Regions from separate parts of the Thioalkalivibrio sp. ALE22 genome, predicted to be linked through region 1. Evidence: predicted binding sites of a transcription regulator. Region 1 holds the regulator's gene; the other holds the start of a gene.
The links. The regulator LexA, encoded in region 1, represses DNA repair genes until DNA is damaged. The targets are predictions, from matches to a motif close to TACTGTNNATATNNACAGTA.
Positions count from the first base shown of each region.

Region 2: a site for LexA is predicted at 2,687-2,706, ahead of F793_RS0101920 (error-prone DNA polymerase). Genes of this name have one in related genera too.

Region 1 is NZ_KB906508.1:27,390-39,103, reverse strand. It holds gene rluB (23S rRNA pseudouridine(2605) synthase RluB) at 1-746, shown strand, start outside; gene F793_RS0110160 (endonuclease III domain-containing protein) at 753-1,406, shown strand; gene F793_RS0110155 (lipopolysaccharide assembly protein LapA domain-containing protein) at 1,487-1,702, shown strand; gene F793_RS0110150 (nitrate/nitrite transporter) at 1,775-2,935, shown strand; gene F793_RS0110145 (hemerythrin domain-containing protein) at 2,969-3,667, opposite strand; gene F793_RS0110140 (hemerythrin domain-containing protein) at 3,660-4,202, opposite strand; gene F793_RS0110135 (hypothetical protein) at 4,336-4,734, shown strand; gene F793_RS0110130 (glycine cleavage system protein H) at 4,737-5,189, shown strand; gene F793_RS0110125 (thioredoxin family protein) at 5,208-5,876, shown strand; gene F793_RS0110120 (rhodanese-like domain-containing protein) at 5,939-6,286, shown strand; gene rnk (nucleoside diphosphate kinase regulator) at 6,450-6,860, shown strand; gene F793_RS0110110 (DNA polymerase Y family protein) at 6,894-8,327, opposite strand; gene imuA (translesion DNA synthesis-associated protein ImuA) at 8,485-9,117, opposite strand; gene lexA (transcriptional repressor LexA) at 9,121-9,738, opposite strand; gene F793_RS0110095 (Lrp/AsnC family transcriptional regulator) at 10,098-10,589, opposite strand; gene F793_RS0110090 (2-isopropylmalate synthase) at 10,770-11,714, shown strand, end outside.
Region 2 is NZ_KB906500.1:46,710-58,423, reverse strand. It holds gene F793_RS0101935 (PDC sensor domain-containing protein) at 72-1,022, shown strand; gene F793_RS0101930 (bifunctional 2-polyprenyl-6-hydroxyphenol methylase/3-demethylubiquinol 3-O-methyltransferase UbiG) at 1,301-1,948, opposite strand; gene F793_RS0101925 (cyclin-dependent kinase inhibitor 3 family protein) at 2,036-2,578, opposite strand; gene F793_RS0101920 (error-prone DNA polymerase) at 2,708-5,851, shown strand; gene F793_RS0101915 (glycosyltransferase family 10 domain-containing protein) at 6,052-7,104, opposite strand; gene F793_RS0101910 (GDP-L-fucose synthase) at 7,101-8,066, opposite strand; gene gmd (GDP-mannose 4,6-dehydratase) at 8,059-9,144, opposite strand; gene F793_RS0101900 (mannose-1-phosphate guanylyltransferase/mannose-6-phosphate isomerase) at 9,231-10,661, opposite strand; gene F793_RS0101895 (phosphomannomutase/phosphoglucomutase) at 10,667-11,714, opposite strand, start outside.

The DNA.
Region 1 (11,714 bases):
GACCGGTGTTTGCCAGCCTGCCGCGTCTGAAGGGGCAGCGCTGGGTGGCGGTAGGCCGGCTGGACCTGAATACTTCGGGCCTGCTGCTGTTTACCACCGACGGTGAGCTGGCCAACCGGCTGATGCACCCGAGCATGGCGCTGGAACGCGAGTATGCCGTGCGGGTACTCGGCGAGGTGCCGCCGGCCACGCTGGACATGCTGCGCGAGGGTGTGGAGCTCGAGGACGGCCCGGCGCGTTTCGACAGCCTGGAGGAGCAGGGCGGGGACGGCGCCAATCACTGGTATCACGTGATCGTCAGCGAGGGCCGTAACCGCCTGGTGCGGCGGTTGTGGGATGCCGTCGGGGTCACGGTCAGCCGCCTGATCCGGGTGCGCTACGGGCCGGTCGTCCTGGGGCGGGGTCTGAAGACCGGCGCGGTCCGCGACCTGGAGAGCCGCGAGGTGGCCGGGCTGTACGCGGCGGTGGACCTGCCGATCCCGGAATCGGCGCGCCCGCGCGGGCGGGGCGGACCGCGCCGCGACCCTCGGAGCAAGCCGCGGCCCGGCAAGCCGGCGGCGGCCGGCAAGTCGCGCAACAGTCGGGCGGCGCGCGAGGACGGCTGGAGTTCCTCGCCGCCGAAGAAGTCGGGCAAGCCGGCATCCCCCGGTGGTCGCGGTGGTGGCCGGGGCGCGAAGCCCTCGGGCGGTCGTTCCGGCGGGCGCCCGGCGGGCGGTGGCAAATCGGGCGGGCGTCGCCAGCGGTAACGCCACGTGCGGATTCCCGACCTTCTGGAGGCCCTGCGCGCGGAGTACGGTGACCTGCAATGGTGGCCGGCCGATACCGCCTTCGAGGTGATGGTCGGTGCGGTACTGACCCAGAACACCAGCTGGACCAACGTCGAGAAGGCCCTGGACAACCTGCGCGCCATCGATGCCCTCTCGCCCGAAGGACTGATGGCGCTTGACCCGGAAGAACTGGCCGAGCGGATTCGTCCCAGTGGCTACTTCAACGTGAAGGCCGACCGGCTGCGGCATCTGCTGCGCTTCCTCGAGGCATCCGGCGGTGTCGAGGGACTGACCGCGCTGGAAACGGCCGAGTTGCGCTCGGCGTTGCTGGGCGTCAAGGGCGTGGGCCCGGAGACGGCCGACGATATCGTGCTGTATGCCTTCGACCGCCCGGTCTTCGTGGTGGATGCCTACACGCGGCGTCTGTTCGAGCGCCTGGAGGTCCCGCAGGCGCAGGCCCCCTATGATCAGCTACGTGGCCACGTCGAGACGGAGTTGGGACCGGATGTGGCCGCCCTGAACGACCTGCATGCGCTGATCGTGGAGCACGGCAAGGAGCGCTGCCGCCCGCGACCGCGGTGCGAAGGCTGCCCGCTGCGCGACCACTGCAGCCATCCCGACACTCGGGGAAACCCTTGAGGTCGCCGCCTCGTGCCGGTTGACGCTGACCCCGGGGCGCCCGAACCTGAGCGTTTGGCCCGACTGACCCGGGAGGTCGCATGCGGTACGTCTACTCCCTGCTGATCATCGTGTTCGTCGCGGTGGTCGCGATCTTTGCAATCCAGAACCTGCGACTGGTGACCCTGAATTTCCTGACCCTGCATGTGACGCTGCCACTGGCGTTGCTGATCGTCGGGATCTACCTGCTGGGGCTCGTCTCCGGGGGCGCGCTGGTGGCCCTGCTCAAGCGCTGGATCCGTGGCGCGAGTCGCTGATCGGGGCGGTTCGATGCCTGTGACCGGTCGCGTACGGTGACGGCGCACTGGATTCGTCGTCACCCCCTGCTGGTGATCGTGGCGGCACAGCTGTTCGGCACGTCGCTGTGGTTTTCGGTCAACGGGGTCGGGCTGTCGCTGCAGCAGGCGCTTGGCTGGTCGCCGTCCGAGATTGGCTGGCTGACCATGGCGACCCAGACGGGCTTCATCACCGGAACGCTGGCGGTGGCCGCGACCGGCCTGGCGGACCGTTTTCGTGCCAGCCGGCTGTTCGCGATCTCTGCCGTTGCCGGGGCCGGACTGAACGCCATGTTTATCCTGCTGGCCGGTGTCTGGGAGATGGCCCTGCTCACGCGGTTCCTGGTCGGACTGGCGCTGGCCGGGGTTTACCCCCTGGGCATGAAGCTGGTGATTGCCTGGACGCCCGAGTACAAGGGCTGGGCCCTGTCCTGGCTGTTGGGCATGCTGACTCTGGGCACCGCGCTGCCGCATCTGCTGCGCGGCGCCACGCTCGATTTCCCCTGGGCGATCCCGGTGCTGCTGGCGTCTTTCCTGGCGGTGCTGGCGGCACTGCTGATCGTGCGCCTGGGGGATGGGCCCCACCTGCCACCTCCGGGGCGCACACCGGGTCTGGGCAAGGGTTTTCGTGCATTGCGGCGGCGGGACTTCCGGGCCGTGGCCGGAGGCTACTTCGGGCATTGCTGGGAACTGTACGCCTTCTGGACGCTGGTCCCGCTGCTGGTGGCGCGCGAGCTGTCGCGTCTGGAGGCCGATGCCGGGCTGATCCCCTGGCTCGCTTTCGGCGTGATCGCGCTGGGGTTGGCCGGCTGCGTCTGGGGCGGCCGCCTGAGCCGGAGCCTGGGGAGTCTGCGCGTGGCGCGGGTGGCCCTGGCGACGTCGGGCCTGGCCTGCCTGCTGTATCCGCTGCTGGCCGGGCAGTCGCCCTGGCTGCTGTTCGGCCTGCTGGCCCTGTGGGGCCTGACGGTGATCGCGGACTCGCCGCAGTTCTCGGCCCTGGCCGCGGACAGTGCGCCGGCGGACGCGGTGGGGTCCGCGCTGAGCGTGATGAATGCGATTGGCTTTGCCCTGACCCTGCCGGGGATCTGGCTGACCAGCTGGCTGTGGGCGGACGGCGGGGTGTGGGTCCTGTGGCTGCTGCTGCCTGGCCCGTTGCTGGGGCTCTGGGCGCTGGCCCGCCTGTCGCCGCCGCATCGCTCCGCTGTGGCGCGCTGAAGCGATCGTGTCGCGGGGCTTGCGATGCAGCGGTCAGGGGCTCGCGAGTTCGGCCTGCGCCCGCGCCAGCAGTTCGGCGGCGGCGTCCGGTTGTTCGCGCAGGGCGCGACTCCAGTGCGGGAACAGATTCTGCTCCTCGCGGCCCTCGTGCTTGGCGAGCGCGCCGGAGATCAGGGCGAAGAACGGGGCCACGGCCCAGGCCTCGTCGACCCCTTCGCTGAATTCATGCTCGAGCATCGCGGTCTGTTCCAGGATCTCGTCGTGCTCGCGCAGCATGATCGAGGTCGGGTCCTGGCCGTTCGGGCTGCGCGGCAGGTCCAGCAGCGGCACGATCAGTTCGTTTTCCACCTCCACGTGGCGGCGCAGGCCATCCACGTAGGCGTGGAAATCCGGTGCGGCCCCCTCGAGATCGCCGGCGTTCACCTTGTGCAGGGCGCTGGCGAACAGGCGGTCGATGCGCAGGTGGTCGCGCTCCAGCAGGTCGACCAGATCCACCGGGGCGACATCCTCGCGGCGCTGCACCGCGAGCTTCCACAGCGGTGGCCCGTTTTCGAGACCCCGCCAGTGGATGGCATGCCGCAGCTGCAGGCCGACGGCGTCCATCAGGAGCTTCGGTTCCTGGTCCAGCCAGACCTCGAAGACCTGGCCCGGCCGCAGTTCGCGAAGGGTGTAATAGGCCCGCGTATGGGCATGGTCGCCCAAGCCGCGCAGATCGAGCAGGAAGTCAGCCATCGTCGCTCCCGATCCCGCGCCTTGCGGCCATGCGGGCACCGATGGTGTGGCGCTCCTCCGGGCTCAGCAGGTGCTCGGCGAACGGCAGCACGGCCCGCTCTTCCAGGTCGAGATGCACGCGGTATTGCCGGATCCAGGCCTCTGCGCCGGTCAGTTCCGCGGTCGAGCCGTCGGCAATTCGCTGCAGGGCCGGTTCCAGCCGGTCCCAGCCGGCCTCGATCTCGGCATGTTCCGCGCTCAGGCGCTCCAGCCATTCGCACAGTTGGGGGTGGCTGTCGGGGTGGTCGCAGTGCCGCTGGAGGAGGGGGAACAGATCCTCGTCCTCGTCCGCGTGGTGATTGGGGGCAGCCTCGTGAAAGTATTTCAGGACCCGAGCCGCCGCGGTGCGCGCCTCCTCGTCAGCGCCCTTTGCGGCGAGGTGGGCGGGCAGACGCTCGAGGATGTCCAGGGAGTTGAGGATGCGCCGATGACAGGCGCGCAGCAGCTCGACAGGCTGCTGGAATCCGGGGACGGTCTCGTGGAGTTGCAGATGCATGGCAGTTGCGGCCTTGGCGGGTTTTCCTGAAGGGTGACTGTTACCGATCGGACGCGAGCGGGTGTTGATCTCGATCAATGTATACTGAATATAGCTTAAAGTATGCTGGGTAAAACCTGCCAAGGAGCATTGCATGCACCCTCGAAACCGGATGTTCATCCTCGCGGCCCTGGTCTATGCCCTGCTGGGCGGGCTGCTCGGCATCCTCTGGCTGGTGCATCCCGGCCTGATCCCGGGCAACGTGCCGCGCATCCACGGCCACCTGATGCTGCTGGGCTTCGTGACCATGATGATCTATGGCGTGGGGCTGCATGTGCTGCCGCGCTTTTCCGGGCGGTCCCTGTTCTCCGAACGCCTGGGGCATGCGCAGTTCCTGCTGGCCAACATCGGGCTGTGGGTGATGGTCGCCGGCTGGCTGGTCTTCCATAACGCGACGGTCGCGGTGGGTGGCGCGATGGCCTGGGGGGCGATGATCCTGTTCGCCGTGAATATCGCACTGACCGTGCGCCACTACGGTCCGAAGGGGGCATAACCATGGCACGGGAGGAATACAACGGTTGCGAATTGCCCGACGACCTGTTCTACGACCTGGACTACGTCTGGGTGCGGCCGGAGGACGACGGGACCTTTACCCTCGGGATTACCGATCCGGCGCAGACCATGGCGGGCCGTGTGCAGTACTTCCGCTTTCGCAAGCCGGGTTCGCACCGTGCCGCGGGCAAGCCGGTGGCGCGGCTGGAGTCGGGCAAGTGGGCGGGCGGCATCCCGACCCCGTTCGACGGCACCATCGAGCGCATCAATCCGGCCGTGGAGGCGGACCCGGGGCTGGTGAACGTGGCGCCCTACACGGATGCCTGGGTGGTCGTGATGCGTCCCGACGACCCGGAAAAGGCGCTGGAGCGGCTGCACACCGGGCCCGAGGCGATCACCGGTCTGAAGCAATGGATCGACCGCTACGACATCCACTGCATGCGCTGCGCGGACTGAACCGGGGGAGACGGATTCATGAAGGTGGAACTGCTGGTATCCGAATGGTGTGCCTCCTGCCACGATGCCGAGCGCATCTGGCGTCAGGTGGCCGAGGACAAACAGATCGACTTTGCGGTGGTCGACATGGGTCAGCCGGAAGGCCGCGAGCTGGCCACGCGGCTGCGTGTTCGCTCCATCCCGGCCGTGGTGGTCGATGGCGAGCTCAAGCACATCGGTCTGCTGGATCGCACGTCCGCCACCGAACTGGTGGGCGCGGCGCCGGAGCGTACGCAGAAGGCGGCGCGGCATGTGGGGCTTGGGCTGTCGGCCTCCAGCCGGGCCTCGGTGCTGGGGGCGATGGCCTGGCTGCTGATCGCGGGGGCGGCCCTGCCGCTGGGGGGCTTCTTCCTGGAGGGCGCGGCTCGCCCGGCGGCGCTGCACGGCTTTACCCTGGGCTTTCTGCTGCTGCTGATCATGGGGCTGGGCGAGCACATGCTGCCGCGCTTCACCGGGCACCCGATCGCCAGCGGCTGGCTGTGGGCCTGGGCACCGCAGGTCCTGGTGCATCTGGCCGTGCTGGGCATGGGCCTGGGCTGGATTCTGGGGGTTGCGATGCTGACTGCAGTCGGTGCTGTGGCCGCATTTGTCGGGCTTGCGTTGTTTTCGCTGCGTATCGCCCCGCTCCTGCTGCGCCCGTCCCTGTGAGGGTCCTGCTTCTGCCGAGGCGGTAGAATGCTGTGCATGGGTATTCATCGGAGCCGCTGACAGTGAGTCTTTTCGACAAACGCATCGCCGAACTGGAAGCAAAGCTGCCGCATCTGGACCCCGCGGAACTGGAAGACTGGCGCCAGGCGGGGCGGTCCTTTCTGCTGGTGGATGTGCGCCAGCAGGAGGAGACGGCCGAGGGCAGTATCGAAGGCGCGGTGAATATCCCCCGGCCCAAGCTGGAGGCCAGTATCGAATCCCACATGCAGGACCCCCAGCAGCCCGTGGTGGTGTTCTGCGGAGGCCGCGGGCGTTCACAGCTGGTGGCGGACAGCCTGCGGGCGATGGGGATCGAGGCGCATGTGCTGCGCGGCGGCTATGCGGCCTGGCGGGACGGCGAGGGCCGGTAGGGAGCGTGCGGGCGGATCGGTATTGCAGTGCCGTGATTGGCTGGATCGCTTTTTCGTCGAGACTTGGCTAATCTCGAATTTCGTTTCCCGGTTTCCGGAAAATCCCTGAATTTTCTTCTCTGGCGCGTCTCTCTGGGGCGCGTCGTGTATTTGGAGTGTGAACGTGAACAAGCCGAAGATCATCGTCTCCACCACGGACATGGAGCGTCTGGACAAGCTGCTGGAATCGCTGCCGGAGGATGCCTTTCCGGGCAAGGCCGATCTGGAGGCCGAGCTGGACCGCGCGGATGTGGTGGATTCGCACGAGATCCCGGGTGCGGTGGTGACGATGAACTCGAAGGTCCGGTTCCGGGTGACCGAGTCCGGCGAGGAATTCTCGATGACGCTGGTGTACCCGCGGGACGTGGATGAAAGCGGCGGCACGCTGTCGATCCTGGCGCCGGTGGGCAGCGCCCTGCTGGGGCTTTCCGAGGGGGACGAGATCGAGTGGCCGCGCCCGGGTGGCGGGCAGATGCATGTGCGCATCGTGGAGGTCGAGTACCAGCCGGAGCGGGCGGGCGAGTACCACCGCTGACGGACGGGGGCGGTGGGCGTATCCGGCGCGGATTCAGCCCCAGTAACCCTGGCGATACCACTGGCCACTGCGCAGGCAGCGATACAGCCAGAGCCGGCGGCCCTGGCGATCGAGTGCCCGGGCGTAGTCGCGCCGTGCATCCTGGCCATGGTCCCACCAGCCGTCTTCCAGCCGCCCCAGCCATTGCGGCTGGTCGGGCGGGGTGGCGGGGTCGGGGCCCTGCAGCCACAGGGCCGCCCCGACGGTGCGCTGGCCCGGTGTCGGGGCGACCGGGGCCGGAGTAACGGCGAGATCGTGGCGTGATCCCTGGGCCTCCTCCGGCCTTGGGGTGCGGCGGTTGACCAGGCGGGTGACCGCCGGCTCGCCCAGGCGGGCGCGCAGTCGGGCCAGGACCGCGGGCAGCTGATCCGCCGGTGGCGTGCTCGCCGGGTCCCCGGCCAGCAGGCTGTCGCCCCGGTCCGGGGGATCCAGCAGGCGGGATGCCCGCAGGCGCAGGCCGATGACGGCCTCCGGCAGGGTTTCGCGCTCCAGACGAGTCTGCCACAGGGGTAGCCATTCGTCGGCGCGCATGCCCGGCTGTCCGCGTTCCAGCGTCAGCCGGGTGCGCGCCTCGCGATGTGTCAGTTCCAGGGTCATCCCCTGCAGGCTGCGGTTCAGGCCGCGCAACTGGGCCTCGGCCTGGCGCAGCAGCCGTTTGAGCGGGAAGGCCAGGGCCGTGGTGGCGTGGATCTCGTGCTCCAGGCGCAGGGGCAAATCCAGCACCGGAGGTGGCGCAAAGCGGGGCAGGGTCTCCACGCGTCGGGCCAGCAGGTGATCCAGCAGGTCCAGCAGTTCCGGTCCGTGGCGCCGGGCCAGCTCGGCGCGTGACAGGCGCAGCAGGTCGCCCAGCTGGCGCAGGCCCAAGGCGCGCAGGCCTTCGCGGGTGGCGTCGGCCAGCGGCAGGGCCTCCAGCGGCACGGGTGTCAGCAGTCGGCGCAGGCTCTCGGGGTCCTCCGCGATCGCGGGGTTGCGCAGGTGCGCCAGCAGGCGCGCGGCGGCGGGGCTGCGCCCCAGCCCGATGCGGGGATGGAAACCCAGGCCGGCCAGGGTGTCCTGCGCCTGCTGGCGCAACGCCTCCAGGCCGCCGAACAGGCGGCGGCTGCGTCCGACCTCCACCAGGATACGGTGGACCTCCGGTTCCGGGTGCACATGGTCGGAGAACCGCAGCAGTACGCCGGCCAGCATCTCCAGCTGGGTCCGCAGGGCGTCCGGGTCATGTTCGACCAGTTCCGGGGTATCCAGCACGGCCAGCGCATCCCCCAGCGCCATGCCGGGTCGCGCACCGGCGCGCCGCGCCGCACGGTTGGCGGTGTGCACCCGGGGTGCCGCGCGGGACGTCACCACCAGCAGGGGGCGCTGCAATCGCTCCGGCTCCGGTCCCGCCCGGGCCAGGGACTCCAGCGCGAGGTGCGGCAGCTCGATGGCCATCCAGTGTTCCCGCCGCGCCCGGGTGGCACTGGCGGGGCGTGCCTCCGGTGGCCGGGGAGTGGGCGCGGGGGCGGGCGCCGCCGGCAGCAGGCTCAGTTGCTGCCGGGCAGGTTCGGGGGGTGTGGCTGCGCGCGCGGGGCGGGCGGGCTGGCCCATTTCAGGCCCCCGGTGCTTCGGGAATCCACAGAGGCTGGCCGGAGCGGGCCCAGTGGCCGGCCCCCTTCAGGCAGTGCAGTTCCAGGCCGGTGGCCGCGGCCTGCCAGCGCAGGCGCTGATGGGCCGGCGAGGGCTGGGCCGCGGCGTCCGGCGGCCGGTACAGGACGGCGCAGGCCCGGCTCTCGCTGGCGGCCAGGCGTAGCCGGCGCAGCAGGGCTGTCTCCACGGGACGGCGCAGCCAGGCGAGCAGCACGCCGAAGGCCGGGTCGCGCAGACACTGCTCGCCGGCCCAAAGGGTGTCGCGATCGTGCTCGGTGTGGATCAGCAGTACCCGCTCCGGCGGGATGCCCAGGGTCTGCCAGCCCGGCAGCCAGGGGGTAGCCGGTGGCGCGATCACCGCGATCCAGTAGTCGTCCTGGCCGCAGGCGGTCAGCATGGGGACCAGCAGCCGGGTCTCGCCGCAGCCGAACGGGGCGCCCAGCAGTTCGACCAGCTGGCCGCGTGGCCAGCCCCCGCCCAGGGCCCGGTCGAGTTCCGCGTGGCCGCTGGGCCAGACCGGGGCATCCGGGGCCGGGGTGGCGCTGCGTCCGCGCCAGAGGGCCGGATGGTCGAGCAGGGTATCCAGCGCGCCCATAACTCAGGCCTGGGGGTCGAGATCGCGCAGAACGCCCACGCCGACCCCCTCGATGGCCAGTTCCTGGCGCTCCAGGTCGATCTCGATGGGGGCGAAGTCGGGGTTCTCCGGGAGCAGGCGCACCCGCGGGCCGTCCTGCGCGAAGCGCTTTACGGTGACCTCGTCCTCGATGCGGGCAACCACGATCTGACCGGGCCGGGCCTCCGGGGTCTGGCGCACGGCCAGCAGGTCGCCGTCGAGGATGCCGGCGTCGCGCATGCTCTCGCCATGCACGCGCAGGAGGTAGTCGGGGTGGGCACGGAACAGGGCGTCGTCGACCCGGTAGTGGCGCTCGATGTGTTCGGTGGCAAGGATGGGCAGTCCGGCGGCGACGCGCCCGACCAGGGGCAGCTCGCGCGGTGTGCTGCGCACCGCGCCCGGCAGGCGGATGCCGCGGGAGGTGCCGCCCAGCAGTTCGATGGCGCCCTTTTTTGCCAGCGCCTTCAGGTGGCACTCGGCCGCGTAGGGTGAGCGAAAGCCGAAGGCCCGGGCGATCTCGCTGCGGGTCGGTGCCGTGCCCTGGTTGGCGACGGTCTCGGTGATGTAGTCGAGGATGGCCTGCTGGCGTTCAGTAAGCGACACAAGGCGCCCTCCGGTATCTGTCTATATATACAGTATCCGGAGGGCTCGCCGCAGGGCAAGGGCGGATTCACCACGAAGCCCACGAAGGCACGAAGAAGGTCAAGATCCAGGTCAAAAACGGTCTACAGGAAGAAGAGAAGGCTGGAAGATAGAGGGGCCATGACGGGCGCTACCAGGGCAATGCTGGGAAGCGGCCACTTTAGGGGCGTACGATTCAGTCAGCGCTCCCCATATGTCTGCCTGCCATCACGCTTCACCATCAAAGCCTTCTAACCTTCCAGCCTTCCTGTGAATCGCCCTTGAACTTCTTCGTGCCTTCGTGCGCTTCGTGGTGAATTTGCCCTGGGTTTTAAGACGTTTCAGGTGGGGGTGTAGTCGAGTGGCAGGGCGGTGCGGTCGACGACGCGGCGCAGGACGAAGCTGGAGTGCACGCTGTCCACGCCCTCCAGGCGGGTGATGCGCCGCAGCAGGAAGTCCTGGTAGGCGTCCATGTCGGGGACCACGACCTGCAGCATGTAGTCGGCGGACTGGCCGGTGATCAGGTAGCAGTGCTGCACCTCGGGGTAGCCGGCCACGGTCTCCTCGAAATGTGCGAAGCGTTCCGGGGTGTGGCGGTCCATGCCGATGTGGATCAGGGCGGTCAGTTCCAGCCCCAGGCGGCGCCGGTCCAGCAGCGCCACGCGGCGCAGCAGGATACCGGCCTGCTCCAGCGCGCGGACGCGGCGCAGGCAGGGGGAGGGACTGAGTCCGACGCGTTCGGCCAGGGCCTGGTTCGACAGGCTCGCGTCCTCCTGCAGGATTTCGAGGATGCGGCGGTCATAGCGGTCCAGTGAGTGCGGTTGCGGTTTCATAGGTGGATTATTGCGCATATTGAGCATTAATGCGCAATGATAGATCCCTCCTAAGGCCTTGATAGGGAAAAACGCAAGGTTATGCCCGGATGAATGCGTTAGGATAATGCACAGACAGAAATCCTCAGCGCGGCGGCCGATTGTACGGCCCGGGCCGCGCCCTTACAGGAGATGCGCACCATGGCCTTCGATCACACCAAATATGCCCCGTTCCCGCCGATCGACAAGGCGGATCGCCGCTGGCCGGCGAAGCGCACCACGGTTGCGCCGCGTTTCTGCGCGGTGGACCTGCGCGACGGCAACCAGGCGCTGGTGCACCCGATGAGCGTCGAGCAGAAGATGCGCTTCTTCGAGGTGCTGGTGGATATCGGCCTGACCGAGATTGAGATCGGGTTCCCCTCTGCCTCGCAGATCGACTACGACTTCACCCGCCGCCTGATCGACGAAGACCGCATCCCCGAGGGCGTGTATATCCAGGTGCTGACGCAGGCGCGCGAGGATCTGATCCAGAAGACCTTCGCGGCGCTGGAGGGCGCACCGCGCGCGGTGGTGCACGTGTACAACTCCACCAACCCGGCGCAGCGCGAGCAGGTGTTCCGCATGGACCGCGCCGGCATCCGCGGCATCGCCGAGAACGGCGCGCGCTGGGTGCGTGACTATGCGGCGCAATACCCGCAGACGGACTGGATCTTCCAGTACTCGCCGGAGAGCTTCTCCACCACCGAGCTGGACTACGCGGTCGAGGTCGTGGATGCGGTGAACGCGATCTGGCGCCCGGATCAGGGCCAGAAGGTGGTGATCAACCTGCCGGCCACGGTCGAGTCGGCCACGCCGAATGTCTTCGCCGATCAGGTCGAGTGGTTCTGCGACCACGTGCAGTACCGCGAGCACTTCTGCGTGTCGCTGCATACGCACAACGACCGCGGCACCGGCGTGGCCGCGGCCGAGCTGGGCCTGCTGGCCGGGGCCGACCGCCTGGAAGGCACGCTGTTCGGCAACGGCGAGCGCACCGGCAACATGGACCTGGTCACCGTCGGCATGAACCTGTATTCGCAGGGGATCGACCCGACCATCGACCTGTCCGATATGGAACGGCTGATGGAGGTGTACAAGGAGTGCACCGAC
Region 2 (11,714 bases), on a different contig from region 1:
GCGAGACGGTCGCCCCTGGCGGGCGCGTTTCCATCGGTATCCTCCGAGCGAAGGCCATGAGTGAAGCGACAATGACGGCGGTGGCCCGGCAGCGACTGCTGCTTCAGGGGCAACTGTCGACCGCCCTGGCGCGGCTTGTGGGCCCCTGCGCCGAGAGGTGGGGCGATCGTGAGGCCCTCGAGCAGCGACTCGCCGTGGCCCTGGGCGCGCTGCCGTCCTGCAAGTACCTCTATGTGCTCGATCCGCGCGCTCACCAGGTGACCGCCAACGTATCCCCGGAAGGCCCCTTGCCGGACCAGGCCGGACGGGATCGCAGCACCCGGCCCTACATGGCCGATGCCCTGGCGGGTGCCGAATTCTCCATGTCGTCGGCCTACATCAGCCGCAATCGGCGCCGCCCTACCCTGACGGCCGTGCAACGGCTGACCCAAAGCGACGGCACACTGCTGGGGTTTCTGGGGGCGGACTTCGACCTGCGGGAGCTGCCCCTGACCCGCGACCTCTATCAGCAGCCGGACCAATGGATGCAGCTGAAGGGGGATCCAGCGATCCGCGGGGGCCTGTTCAACCAGCATCGGGTGGACAGCCCGCTCGACACCCGGATCGACGAGGTACTGGATCTCCTGACCGAGCTGGTGGCCGCCCACGGCGTATTCCACGGCAAGCTGCATTTCTCCAGTTCCCGGGCCACCTTGTGGCTGCGCGACGACCCGTTCCGCTACCGCTTGCTGGACTACGAGGACCTCACGGATCCCGGGATCTGTCTCGCCTATCCCCAGCGGTCCTACCCCGAGGAGGCCTTACTCTCCACGGATCAGGTCGCAGCGGTGTTCCGTACCTTCCGCGAGCTGCGCTTCATGGACGACACGATCTACCTGCGCTCCGGGTCCCTCAATATCTTCAACGGCATGGTTGGCCTCAACTTCTCCTGTGATGGGTCCCACTACATGAGCGGGCAGGAGTTTCTCGCCAAACGCCTGGACTTCTGGCTGGGCTCCGGAGAAGAGCACGAACGCCCGTAACCCCTCGGTGCCTGGATGTCTGCCTTCGGATTGACCCCACATCGCCCCGAGCGGAGAGACGGCGAAGCGTGAGGAAGTGGGCGCCCTTCTCCTTCCACGCGCCACACCGTCATCCCGGCCGGAGCAAAGCGCAGAGCCGGGATCTCTGGCGTCCGCCCCGGCCCCGGAGCCCGAGTTCCCGAATAACCGCTGTGCGTTTCCGGAATGACCGCCTGTTCGGAACTTCGCCTGCAAGCAGGCTCCTACGGGGGTTGGTGGTCTGGATCGATGAGTGGCCGCTATATGCTGCTGGCGCGCTGGCTGGCATCCTGACCGGCGGTCGTACTGGCAGGTCTCGCCACCACCAGACAGGAGGCGCGAGCCCCGTGGGTGGCGAGCACGGTCCATTCCTCGACCACCAGCCCGGCCGCCGCCAGCTGGGCACGGAGATCCGCCTCGTAGGTCACCTGCCCGAAATCGATGGTAGTGAGCCGTCGCAGCAGGGGCTTGAGGCGCTCCATCCAGCGCGCAGGCCGGCGCTGGATGGTTTGCGTGAACAGGAAGCGGCCACCCGGTCGAAGCTGGCCGGTGGCGTGGCGCAGGGCCTGCTCCGGATGGGGCAACAGCATGAAGCTCGCGGAGAAATACACCACATCGTAGGGACCCCCCTGGTGGTCGTAGACCGACTCCTGCCGCACCTCGACGCGCTCACTCAGTGGCGATGCCAACAGACGCCGGCGCGCGCGCCGGACGTAGTCCCCGTCGATATCGATCCCGGTCACGTGCAAGCCCTTGTGCGCAACGCGCGCGGCGTTGGCCAGAAGCGCCCCGCCCGTACCGATGCCGACATCCAGTACCCGGGCCCCGTCGGGGATGCGCTCCAGGGCCTCCGCATACCAGCGGGCGGTCATCCGGAGGATCAGGAAGTCGTAGATTGCGCTTCGCATGGCGTATCCGATAAGGGGCCGATGATCACTGACTCGATGCGGATGACGAGGGATGACTTGCTCGCGACGGTCCCCGTATGTCCCGGCTCAATCCTCGCGCGCCAGGCTGCGCAGGTAGCGCTCCTGGTCGGGGCTCTCGATCGCACCGGGGCGGGCCTTGCGCACCGTCTGAATGGCCTCGTCCGGCGTGTATCCGCGTTCAATGAGCGTAAGGGCCGCGATGGTCCCCGCGCGACCCTGCCCGCCACCACAATGAAAGGCCACGCGCTCCCCCGCCCGCAGCCACTGATGGATGCGGGGCCCGACGTCTCCCCAGCCTGTTTCCCAGGGACGGTCCGGGGCGGCCATGTCCCCGATCGGCAGGTGCACCCAGCGCATGCCGGCTGCCTGGACGCTTGCGCCCAGGTCCGGCACCCCGAGCCCCGTCAGCTCGCGGTTCTGGTTCAGGGTCACGACTGTCCCCGCGCCCCAGTCCCGCAGGGCCACAAGATCCGCCTGAACATCCCGCGGCCCGCAGACCCGTTCATTCGGGCGTTTTCCAGGGCAGCGGGTCATGCCAATGGCCCCGCCCTCGGGAAGCGGAATACTGCCGATATCGAGAACGGGCGAATCGGTGCGTGGCGGGTTCACAAGGCGCTCCAGCGCGTCGGGAATGTCCCCTCAGTGTAGCGCCACTGCAGGCGGTGAGGTGCATTCCGGGACCCTCCGCGCGGGCCCGGTTTCTTGCGTGCGCCGCTGTACTGTTTTTATATACAGTATATGGAAGACACCCCGCCCCCTCAGCCCGCAAGCCCGGCGTATGCCGAGTTGACGAGCGTCAGCAACTTCTCGTTCCTGCGCGGGGCCTCGCACCCGGAGGAGCTGGTCGAGCGGGCCCAGGCGCTGGGCTATCGCGCGCTGGCGCTGACCGATACCGCCTCGCTGGCCGGCGTGGTCCGCGCCCACGCGGCGGCGAAGGACTGCGGGTTGCACCTGATCCTGGGGGCGACCTTCCGGCTGACACACGGCCCCGCCCTGACCCTGCTGGTGCGTAATGCGGCGGGCTATGCCGCGCTGTGCCGTCTGATCACCCGGGCGCGCGGGGCGGCGGACAAGGGGCACTACCACCTGACGCAAGCGGACCTCGACGCCCTGCCCGCCGAGGCCCGTACCGGCTGGCACGTCCTGCTGCGCATCGAGCCCGAGATCGCGGAGCCGACGCTCGCCGAAACGGCCCGCTGGCTGGCCGGGTGGGCCGTGCCGGACCAGGCCTATCTGGCGGTCAGCCAGTTGCGCACGCCGGAGGACGCCCCACTCGCGACCCGCGCACGGCAGCTCGCCGAGGCGATGGGGCTCCCGATCGTCGCCTGCGGCGATGTGCACATGCACGCTCGCGGCCGGCGTGCCCTGCAGGACGTGCTGACCGCGCTGCGCCTGCGCACCACGGTTGCCGAGGCGGCCCCGGCGCGCTTCCCCAACGGCGAGCGCTGCCTGCGCCCGCGCGACGACCTGGCCACGCTGTATCCCGCCGCCTGGCTCGCAGCCAGTGTGCGGATCGCACAGGACTGCGACTTCTCGCTGGACGCGGTCACCTACCGCTACCCGACCGATCCCCTGCCCCGGGACACGAGCCCGGCCACCTACCTGCGCGAGGCGACCCTGAAGGGCGCGCGCGGGCGCTGGCCCGACGGCATCCCGCCGAAGGTGTCCGAACAGATCGAGCGCGAGCTCGGGATCATCGCGCAGCTCGGCTACGAGCCCTACTTCCTGACGGTCTACGACATCGTGCGCTTTGCGCGCGGGCGCGGGATCCTGTGCCAGGGGCGCGGCTCGGCGGCGAATTCCGCCGTTTGTTATGCCCTCGGCATCACGGCGGTGGATCCCTCGCGCTCCAGCATGCTGTTCGAGCGCTTCATCTCCGCCGAGCGTGGCGAGCCGCCGGATATCGACGTCGACTTCGAGCACGAGCGCCGCGAGGAGGTGATCCAGTACATCTACCAGCGCTACGGCCGCGAGCGCGCGGCGCTGGCCTGTACGGTAATCCGCTACCGCCGGCGCAGCGCCCTGCGCGACGTCGGCCGCGCCCTGGGCATCTCGCGCGCGCGGCTGGATGCGCTGACCGCCAACCTCGCCTGGTGGGACGACGGCATCCCCGCCGAGCGCCTGCGCGAGGTCGGGCTGGACCCGGATGGCGCCCTGGCCCGGCAGTGGCAGACGCTGACCGCCGAACTGCTGGGCTTCCCCCGCCACCTGTCGCAGCACACCGGCGGTTTCGTGATCGCAGAGGGCCGGCTGGACGAGCTGGTGCCCATCGAGAACGCGGCGATGCCGGAGCGCTCGGTGATCCAGTGGGACAAGGACGACCTCGACGCGGTGGGGCTGTTGAAGATCGACGTGCTGGCGCTGGGCATGCTCTCCTGCGTGCGCCGCGCGCTGGAGCTGATGGCGCGCCACCGGGGCCGCGACTGGGGCCTGGCCGACATCCCGGCCGAGGACCCGGCGGTCTACCGCATGCTGCAGAAGGCCGACACCCTGGGCGTGTTCCAGATCGAGTCGCGCGCGCAGATGAGCATGCTGCCGCGCCTGAAACCGGCGAACTTCTACGACCTGGTGATCGAGATCGCCATCGTGCGCCCCGGCCCGATCCAGGGCGAGATGGTGCACCCGTACCTGAAGCGCCGCGCTCACCCGGAGCGGGTGCGCTACCCGAACGAAGAGGTGAAGCGTGTACTCGGGCGCACGCTGGGTGTACCGATCTTCCAGGAGCAGGTGATCGAGCTGGCGATGGTCGCGGCCGGCTTCTCCGCCGGCGAGGCGGACGGGCTGCGCCGTGCGATCGGGGCCTGGCGCCGCACCGGCCAGCTCGCGCGCTACCGCGAGCGCCTGATGAAGGGCATGCGTGAACGCGGCTATCCGGAGAAATTCGCCGAACAGCTGTACAAGCAGATCCTTGGCTTTGGCGAATACGGCTTCCCCGAGTCGCACTCGGCCAGCTTTGCGCTGATCACCTGGGTCTCGTCCTGGCTCAAGTGCCACGAACCGGCGATCTTTGCCTGCGCGCTGCTGAACAGCCAGCCGATGGGCTTCTACGCCCCGGCGCAGATCGTCGCCGACGCGCGCCGCCACGGCGTGGAGGTGCGGCCGGTGGATGTGCGCTGCAGTGACTGGGACTGCACGGTGGAGCCCGTGGCCGGGAGCGACGCGCTGGCCCTGCGCCTGGGCCTGAACCGGGTCGGCGGGCTCGCGCAGGCCGTGGCCGAGCGGGTCGTCGCCGCGCGCGCCGAACGGCCGTTCGCGGACGTGCCGGATCTGGTCGCCCGCGCCGCCCTGACCCGCGCCCAGGCCAACCGCCTGGCCCGCGCCGACGCCCTGAAGGGCCTGGCCGGCAACCGCCACCAGGCGCGCTGGGCGACCGAGGCGGTGGAGGAACCCCTGCCCCTGTTCGCCGACGCCCCGGCCGAGACGGTGCGCGAGGCCGACGTGACCCCGCTGCTGCCGCGCCCGGATGCGGTGGACGACCTGGTGCAGGACTACGCCACCCAGGGCCTGAGCCTGGGCCCGCACCCGCTGGCGCTGATGCGCCCGTTCCTGGAGCAAAGACGTTTACCCACCGCCGCCCGGCTACTGGAACGCCCCGGGCACCCGGGTGCCCGCTATGCCGGGATCGTCATTACCCGCCAGCGGCCGGGCTCGGCCAACGGCACGGTGTTCCTGACCCTGGAGGATGAGAGCGGCACACTGAACCTGATCGTCTGGCCGGACCGGGTGGAGCGCTTTCGCGCCGAGGTCCTGCACGGCCGCCTGCTGGAGGCCCACGGGGAATGGCAGTACAGCGAGGGCGTCGGCCACCTGATCGTGCAGCGCCTGATCGACCGCAGCGCCTGGCTGGGCGAGCTGACCACCCGCTCCCGCGACTTCGGCTGAACCGGCATTCGTCATTGGCGCAGCGACTAAAGGGCCAGGGCCTTATTCACCACGAAGCTCACGAAGGCACGAAGGAAAACCACAGAGCACACGGAGTCCACCGAGAATTCCCGGGATGCATCGCTGAATCGATCACGCGAAACGGCCCTGGTTGGACAGGCGTGATCTCTCGGCCTGTTATCCCCGGCTCGCGAAATACCTCAGCCAGCGCGGCCGGAAATGTGGCCGATGCGCTGGGTGAGTTTTTCCCAGGCGCCCTCCAGGGCGGCCAGCGGGTCGCGGCGGCGCAGGGCCCGGCGCGAGTGTATCCACTGGCCGGTCGGCCCGGCCGGTTCGGTATCGTGCGCGGCCTCGATGATGCCCGCGACGACGGCGAACTGGTTGTACTCCTCCAGCACGCGACGCCGGGCCTCGAGGATATGCGGCAGCCGCTGTTCGTATTCGTTGTCGCGGATCGCGCGGCGAATGCGCTCGGCCGTCCCTTCGACATCGTCGATGTCGATGGCAATGAAGCTCTCCGGCGGGAAGTAGTCCGCGGCATTCGGCGCGCCGTAGTAGAACGGCAGCGTGGCGCCGAGGAAGGCGTCCGCCAGCTTCTCGGTCCAGTGATGCGGCCCCACGTAGTTCTCCACCGCGACGTGATAGCGGTAGGCATCCAGGCATTCGGCCTTGTCGTCCAGCGGCTGTACGCCCTTGCCGAAGATCTCCAGCTCCGGCAGTTGGGCCTTCAGCGCCCAGGTGAAGTCGTAGCGCCGCCGATGCAGGGTGTGCCGCTGGCGCTTGGCCGAGCACATGGTGGCGATGTCGCGGGTCTTTTCCAGCGGCGGGTTCGCCCGCATGTCGTTGTACGGCCGTTCACCCTGACTGCCGAAGCCGTAGTACCAGATCATCCCCTGCTGGGAATGGATGCGCCGCCGGTGCTTGAGCGCCCATTCCGGGTGCGAGGTCAGTACCCGGCCGAACTGGCGCGTAAAGCGCCGGCCGTAGGACTTGATCGAGGGCGGCTCCATGGTCACCAGCAGGGTGCGCTCGGCGCCACAGGCGAGGCGTTCGCTGTAATGCCGGTTGCGCCCGGTGTTGGACGGGAATTCGTCGTACACCACCAGCCAGTCGTACTCGGTGGCCTGCGGGTCGAAGGTGAACTCGCAACGCCCCCAGCGCGCCTCGCCGTCCGGCAACTGGTGACGCCAGATCGCCTCGCGCATCGTCGACAGGAACTTGACCCGGATCCGGTCCGTCGGCGAATCGCTCACCGGTTGGCTCCGCCGTGTTCCAGGAACTCGGCATAGGCCCCGGCCAGCCCTTCGTCGAGCCCGATGCGGGCCTTCCAGCCCAGCGCCCCGAGGCGCGACACATCCAGCTGCTTGCGCGGGGTGCCATCCGGCTTCGAGCGGTCAAAGCGCAGCTCGCCCCGGAAGCCGACGACGCCGGCCACCCGCTGCGCCAGTTCGGCAATGGTCAGATCCTCGCCCGTGCCCACGTTGATGTGGCTCAGCATCGGCTCGGTGTGCTCCGCGTACGTGGTCTGGTCGAGGTTCATCACGTGCACGCAGGCCCCCGCCATGTCATCCACATGCAGGAACTCGCGGCGCGGGGTCCCGCTGCCCCAGACGGTCACGTAATCGGCGCCGGCCTGTTTCGCCTCGTGAAAGCGCCGGATCAGTCCGGGGATCACGTGGCTGTTCTCCGGGTGGTAGTTGTCGCCCGGGCCGTAGAGGTTGGTCGGCATGACCGAGCGGTAGTCCGTGCCGTACTGCCGGTTGTAGCTCTCGCACAGCTTGATGCCGGCGATCTTGGCGATGGCGTAGGGCTCGTTGGTCGGCTCCAGCGGCCCGGTCAGCAGGGCCGCCTCGGCGATCGGCTGCGGAGCCTCGCGCGGGTAGATGCAGCTGGAGCCAAGAAACAGAAGCCGCCGTACGCCGGCGCCGTGGGCGGCGTGAATCACGTTGGTCTGGATCGCCAGGTTGTCGCGGATGAACTCGGCCGGATAGGTGTTGTTGGCGTGAATCCCGCCCACCTTCGCCGCCGCCAGGTACACCTGGTCCGGGCGTTCCACGCGCATGAACGCCTCCACCGCGGCCTGATCGGTCAGATCGAGCTCGGCGTGGGTGCGGGTCAGCAGCTCCACGCCCGGCCAGTCCTCGAGCTGGCGGCAGATGGCGCTGCCCACCATCCCCCGATGCCCGGCGACGAAGACGCGCTGCGGCTTACTCATGGCGGCTCAGGGTGCGGTAGCCGTGGTCGCGCACCAGCTCGTCGCGTTCGGCGCTTCTGAGGTCTTCGCGCACCATCTCGGCCACCAGTTCCTCGAAGCGGATGCGCGGTTCCCAGCCCAGCCCGCGCCTGGCCTTGCTGGCATCCCCCAGCAGGGTCTCGACCTCGGTGGGCCGGAAATAGCGCGGGTCCACCGACACAATGCAGCGGCCCTTGTCGTCAAAGCCCTGCTCGTCCACGCCCTCGCCGCGCCATTCGATGCGCATGCCCAGCTCATGGGCCGCGGCGTCGACGAAGTCGCGTACGCTGTGCTGTTCGCCAGTGGCGATCACGTAGTCGTCCGGGGTGTCCTGCTGCAGCATCAGCCACTGCATCTCGACGTAGTCGCGGGCATGGCCCCAGTCGCGCTTTGCGTCCAGGTTGCCGAGGTACAGCCGCTCCTGCAGCCCGAGTTTGATGCGTGCGAGGGCGCGGGTGATCTTGCGGGTGACGAAGGTCTCGCCGCGCACCGGGGATTCGTGGTTGAACAGGATGCCGTTGCAGGCGTACATGCCGTAGGCCTCGCGGTAGTTGACCACAATCCAGTAGGCATACAGCTTGGCCACCGCATAGGGGCTGCGCGGGTAAAACGGGGTGGTTTCGTCCTGCGGCGTGGCCTGCACCTTGCCATAGAGCTCCGAGGTGCTCGCCTGGTAGAAGCGCGTGGTCTGCTCCATGCCGAGGATGCGGATCGCCTCCAGCAGGCGCAGGGTGCCCAGGGCATCCGAGTTGGCGGTGTATTCCGGCTCCTCGAAGGAGACCGCCACGTGCGACTGCGCGGCCAGGTTGTAGATCTCGTCCGGCTGCACCTGCTGGATGATGCGGATCAGGCAGGTGGAGTCGGTCAGATCGCCGTGGTGGAGGATGAAGCGGCGATCGCTCTCGTGCGGGTCCTGATACAGGTGGTCGATGCGATCGGTATTGAACAGCGAGGAACGACGCTTGATGCCGTGTACCTCGTAGCCCTTGTCCAGCAGAAACTCGGCCAGGTAGGCCCCGTCCTGTCCGGTGATCCCGGTGATCAATGCCACTTTGGCCATATCGACTCCCGCTGCCGGGCGGCGTGCGCCCCACGCCCCGCCCAAAACGCGGGATCATACCATTCCCGCCCCCGGCGGCACGTGCTTCAGGCGCGCCCGTAGACGTCCTCCAGGCGCACGATGTCGTCCTCGCCCAGATAACTGCCGGACTGCACCTCGATCAGCTCCAGCGGCAGCGCGCCGGGATTCTCCAGGCAGTGCACCTGCCCGATCGGGATGAAGGTCGACTCGTTCTCGGTGACCAGGTAGTTCTGTTCGCCGTTGGTGACGCGCGCGGTACCGCTGACGACCACCCAGTGTTCCGCCCGGTGGTGATGCATCTGCAGCGACAGGCGCGCGCCGGGATTCACGGTGATGCGCTTGACCTGATAGCGCGACCCGGTATCGATGGATTCATAGCAGCCCCAGGGCCGGTACACCACGGTGTGGTCCACGTGCTCGCTACGGTCGGCCGCCTGCAGGCGTTCGACGATGCGCTTGACGTCCTGCACCCGGTCGCGGTCGGCCACCAGCACGGCGTCGCGGGTGGCCACTACCGCCAGATTGCGCAGCCCGATGCCCGCGACCAGCAGACCATCGGCATCGACCACGCAGCCCTCGCTGTCTTCCAGCAGGCAGTCCCCGCGCAGGGTGTTGCCCTGCTCGTCCACGCCCCGCACCCCCGCCAGGGCCGACCACGAGCCGATGTCACTCCAGCCAGCCGCCAGCGGCGTGACGGCGGCGTGCTCGGTCCGCTCCATCACGGCATAGTCGACCGAGATATGGGGGGCCGCCGCAAACGCGTCGGGGTCCACCCGGAGGAAGTCGAGGTCTTCCCGCGCGTTTTCCAGGGCGCTCCGGCAAGCAGACACGATGACGGGTTCGAAACGTTCCAGTTCTTCCAGATACTGCGACGCCCGAAACACGAACATCCCGCTGTTCCAGAGGTAATCGCCGCGCTCGATGTACTCGCGGGCGGTGGCCGCGTCCGGCTTTTCCACGAAGCGGGCGACGCGCGCGCCATCCGCGCCCAGTGCCTCACCCTGCTGGATATAGCCATAGCCGGTCTCCGGCGCCGTGGGCACGATCCCGAAGGTCACGAGATGCCCCGCCTCGGCCAGCGCCATCGCCCGCACCACCGCGTCCCGGAAGGCCTCGGGATCGCCGATGTGGTGATCCGCCGCCAACACCAGGAGCAGCGGATCGCGCCCCTCGGACCGCGCCTGCAATGCCGCCAGCGCGATCGCCGGGGCGGTATTGCGGCCCTCGGGCTCCAGCAGGATGCGTGCCTGCTGTACGCCCGCCGCGCGCAGTTGTTCGGCCGCCAGGAAACGGTGCTCGACATTGGCCAGCACCAGCGGCGGGGCCGCGCCCAGACCGTCCAGTCGCTGGGCGGTCTGCTGCAGCAGGGTCTGTTCCCCGGTCAGGGGCAGGAACTGTTTCGGATAATGGCTGCGGGATACCGGCCACAGGCGGGTGCCCGAGCCGCCGGCCAGGATCACCGGTTGCAGTTCGATCCGGCTTTGCGTCTGTTCCATCGTCCTTAACCCCGTATCAGGCGGGAAATCTCGTCCACGCGGCGCTCCAGCAGGGCCGGGTCCGCGCGGGTCTCCACGTTCAGGCGCAGCAGCGGTTCGGTATTCGAGCTGCGCAGGTTGAACCGCCAGTCGGCGAATTCCAGGCTGACGCCGTCGGTGTGATCCTCCTCCCCGCCCTGCCCGGCGTAGGCCTGCAGCACGCGCTCGCTGGCCGCGGCGGCGTCCTCCACCTCGAAGTTCAGCTCGCCGCTGCAGGGGTAGCGGGCCATGCGCTCGGCGACCATCTCGCCCAGGGACTGTTCGCGCCGCCCCATCAGCTCGGCCACTCGCAGCCACGGCAGCATGCCGGTATCGCAGTAGTAGAAATCGCGGAAATAGTGGTGCGCGCTCATCTCGCCACCGTAGATGGCGTCCTCGAGGCGCAGCCGCTCTTTCATGAAGGCATGCCCGGTCTTCGACTGGATCGGCTCGCCGCCCGCGGCGCGCACCATCTCGATGGTGTTCCAGGTCAGGCGCGGATCATGGACGATACGCTCGCCGGCATGGCCGTCCAGGCAGGCCTCCGCGAGCAGGCCGACGATGTAGTACCCCTCGATGAAGTTCCCCTGGGCGTCGAACAGGAAACAGCGGTCGAAGTCCCCGTCCCAGGCCACGCCCAGATCCGCGCCATGAGTCCGCACCGCATTGGCGGTGGCGGCGCGGTTCTCCGGCAGTAGCGGGTTCGGGATGCCATTGGGAAATCGACCGTCCGGCTCGAAATTGACCCGGATCAGCTCGAACGGCAGATGCGGCTCCAGCGCCTCCAGCACCGGGCCCGCGCCGCCGTTGCCTGGATTGACCACGATCTTCAGGGGCGGCAGGGCCTCGCGCTGGATCGAGGCCAGCAGCCGCGCCACGTAGTCGCCCCGGTGGTCCAGATGCCGGATCTGCCCATTGGGCATGGGCCGGAAATCCCCCCGCTCGGCCCGGTGACGAATCGCCTGCAGGCCCGAGTCGCCACTGATCGGGCGCGCCTCGCTGCGCACCAGTTTCAGGCCGTTGTAGTCCAGCGGG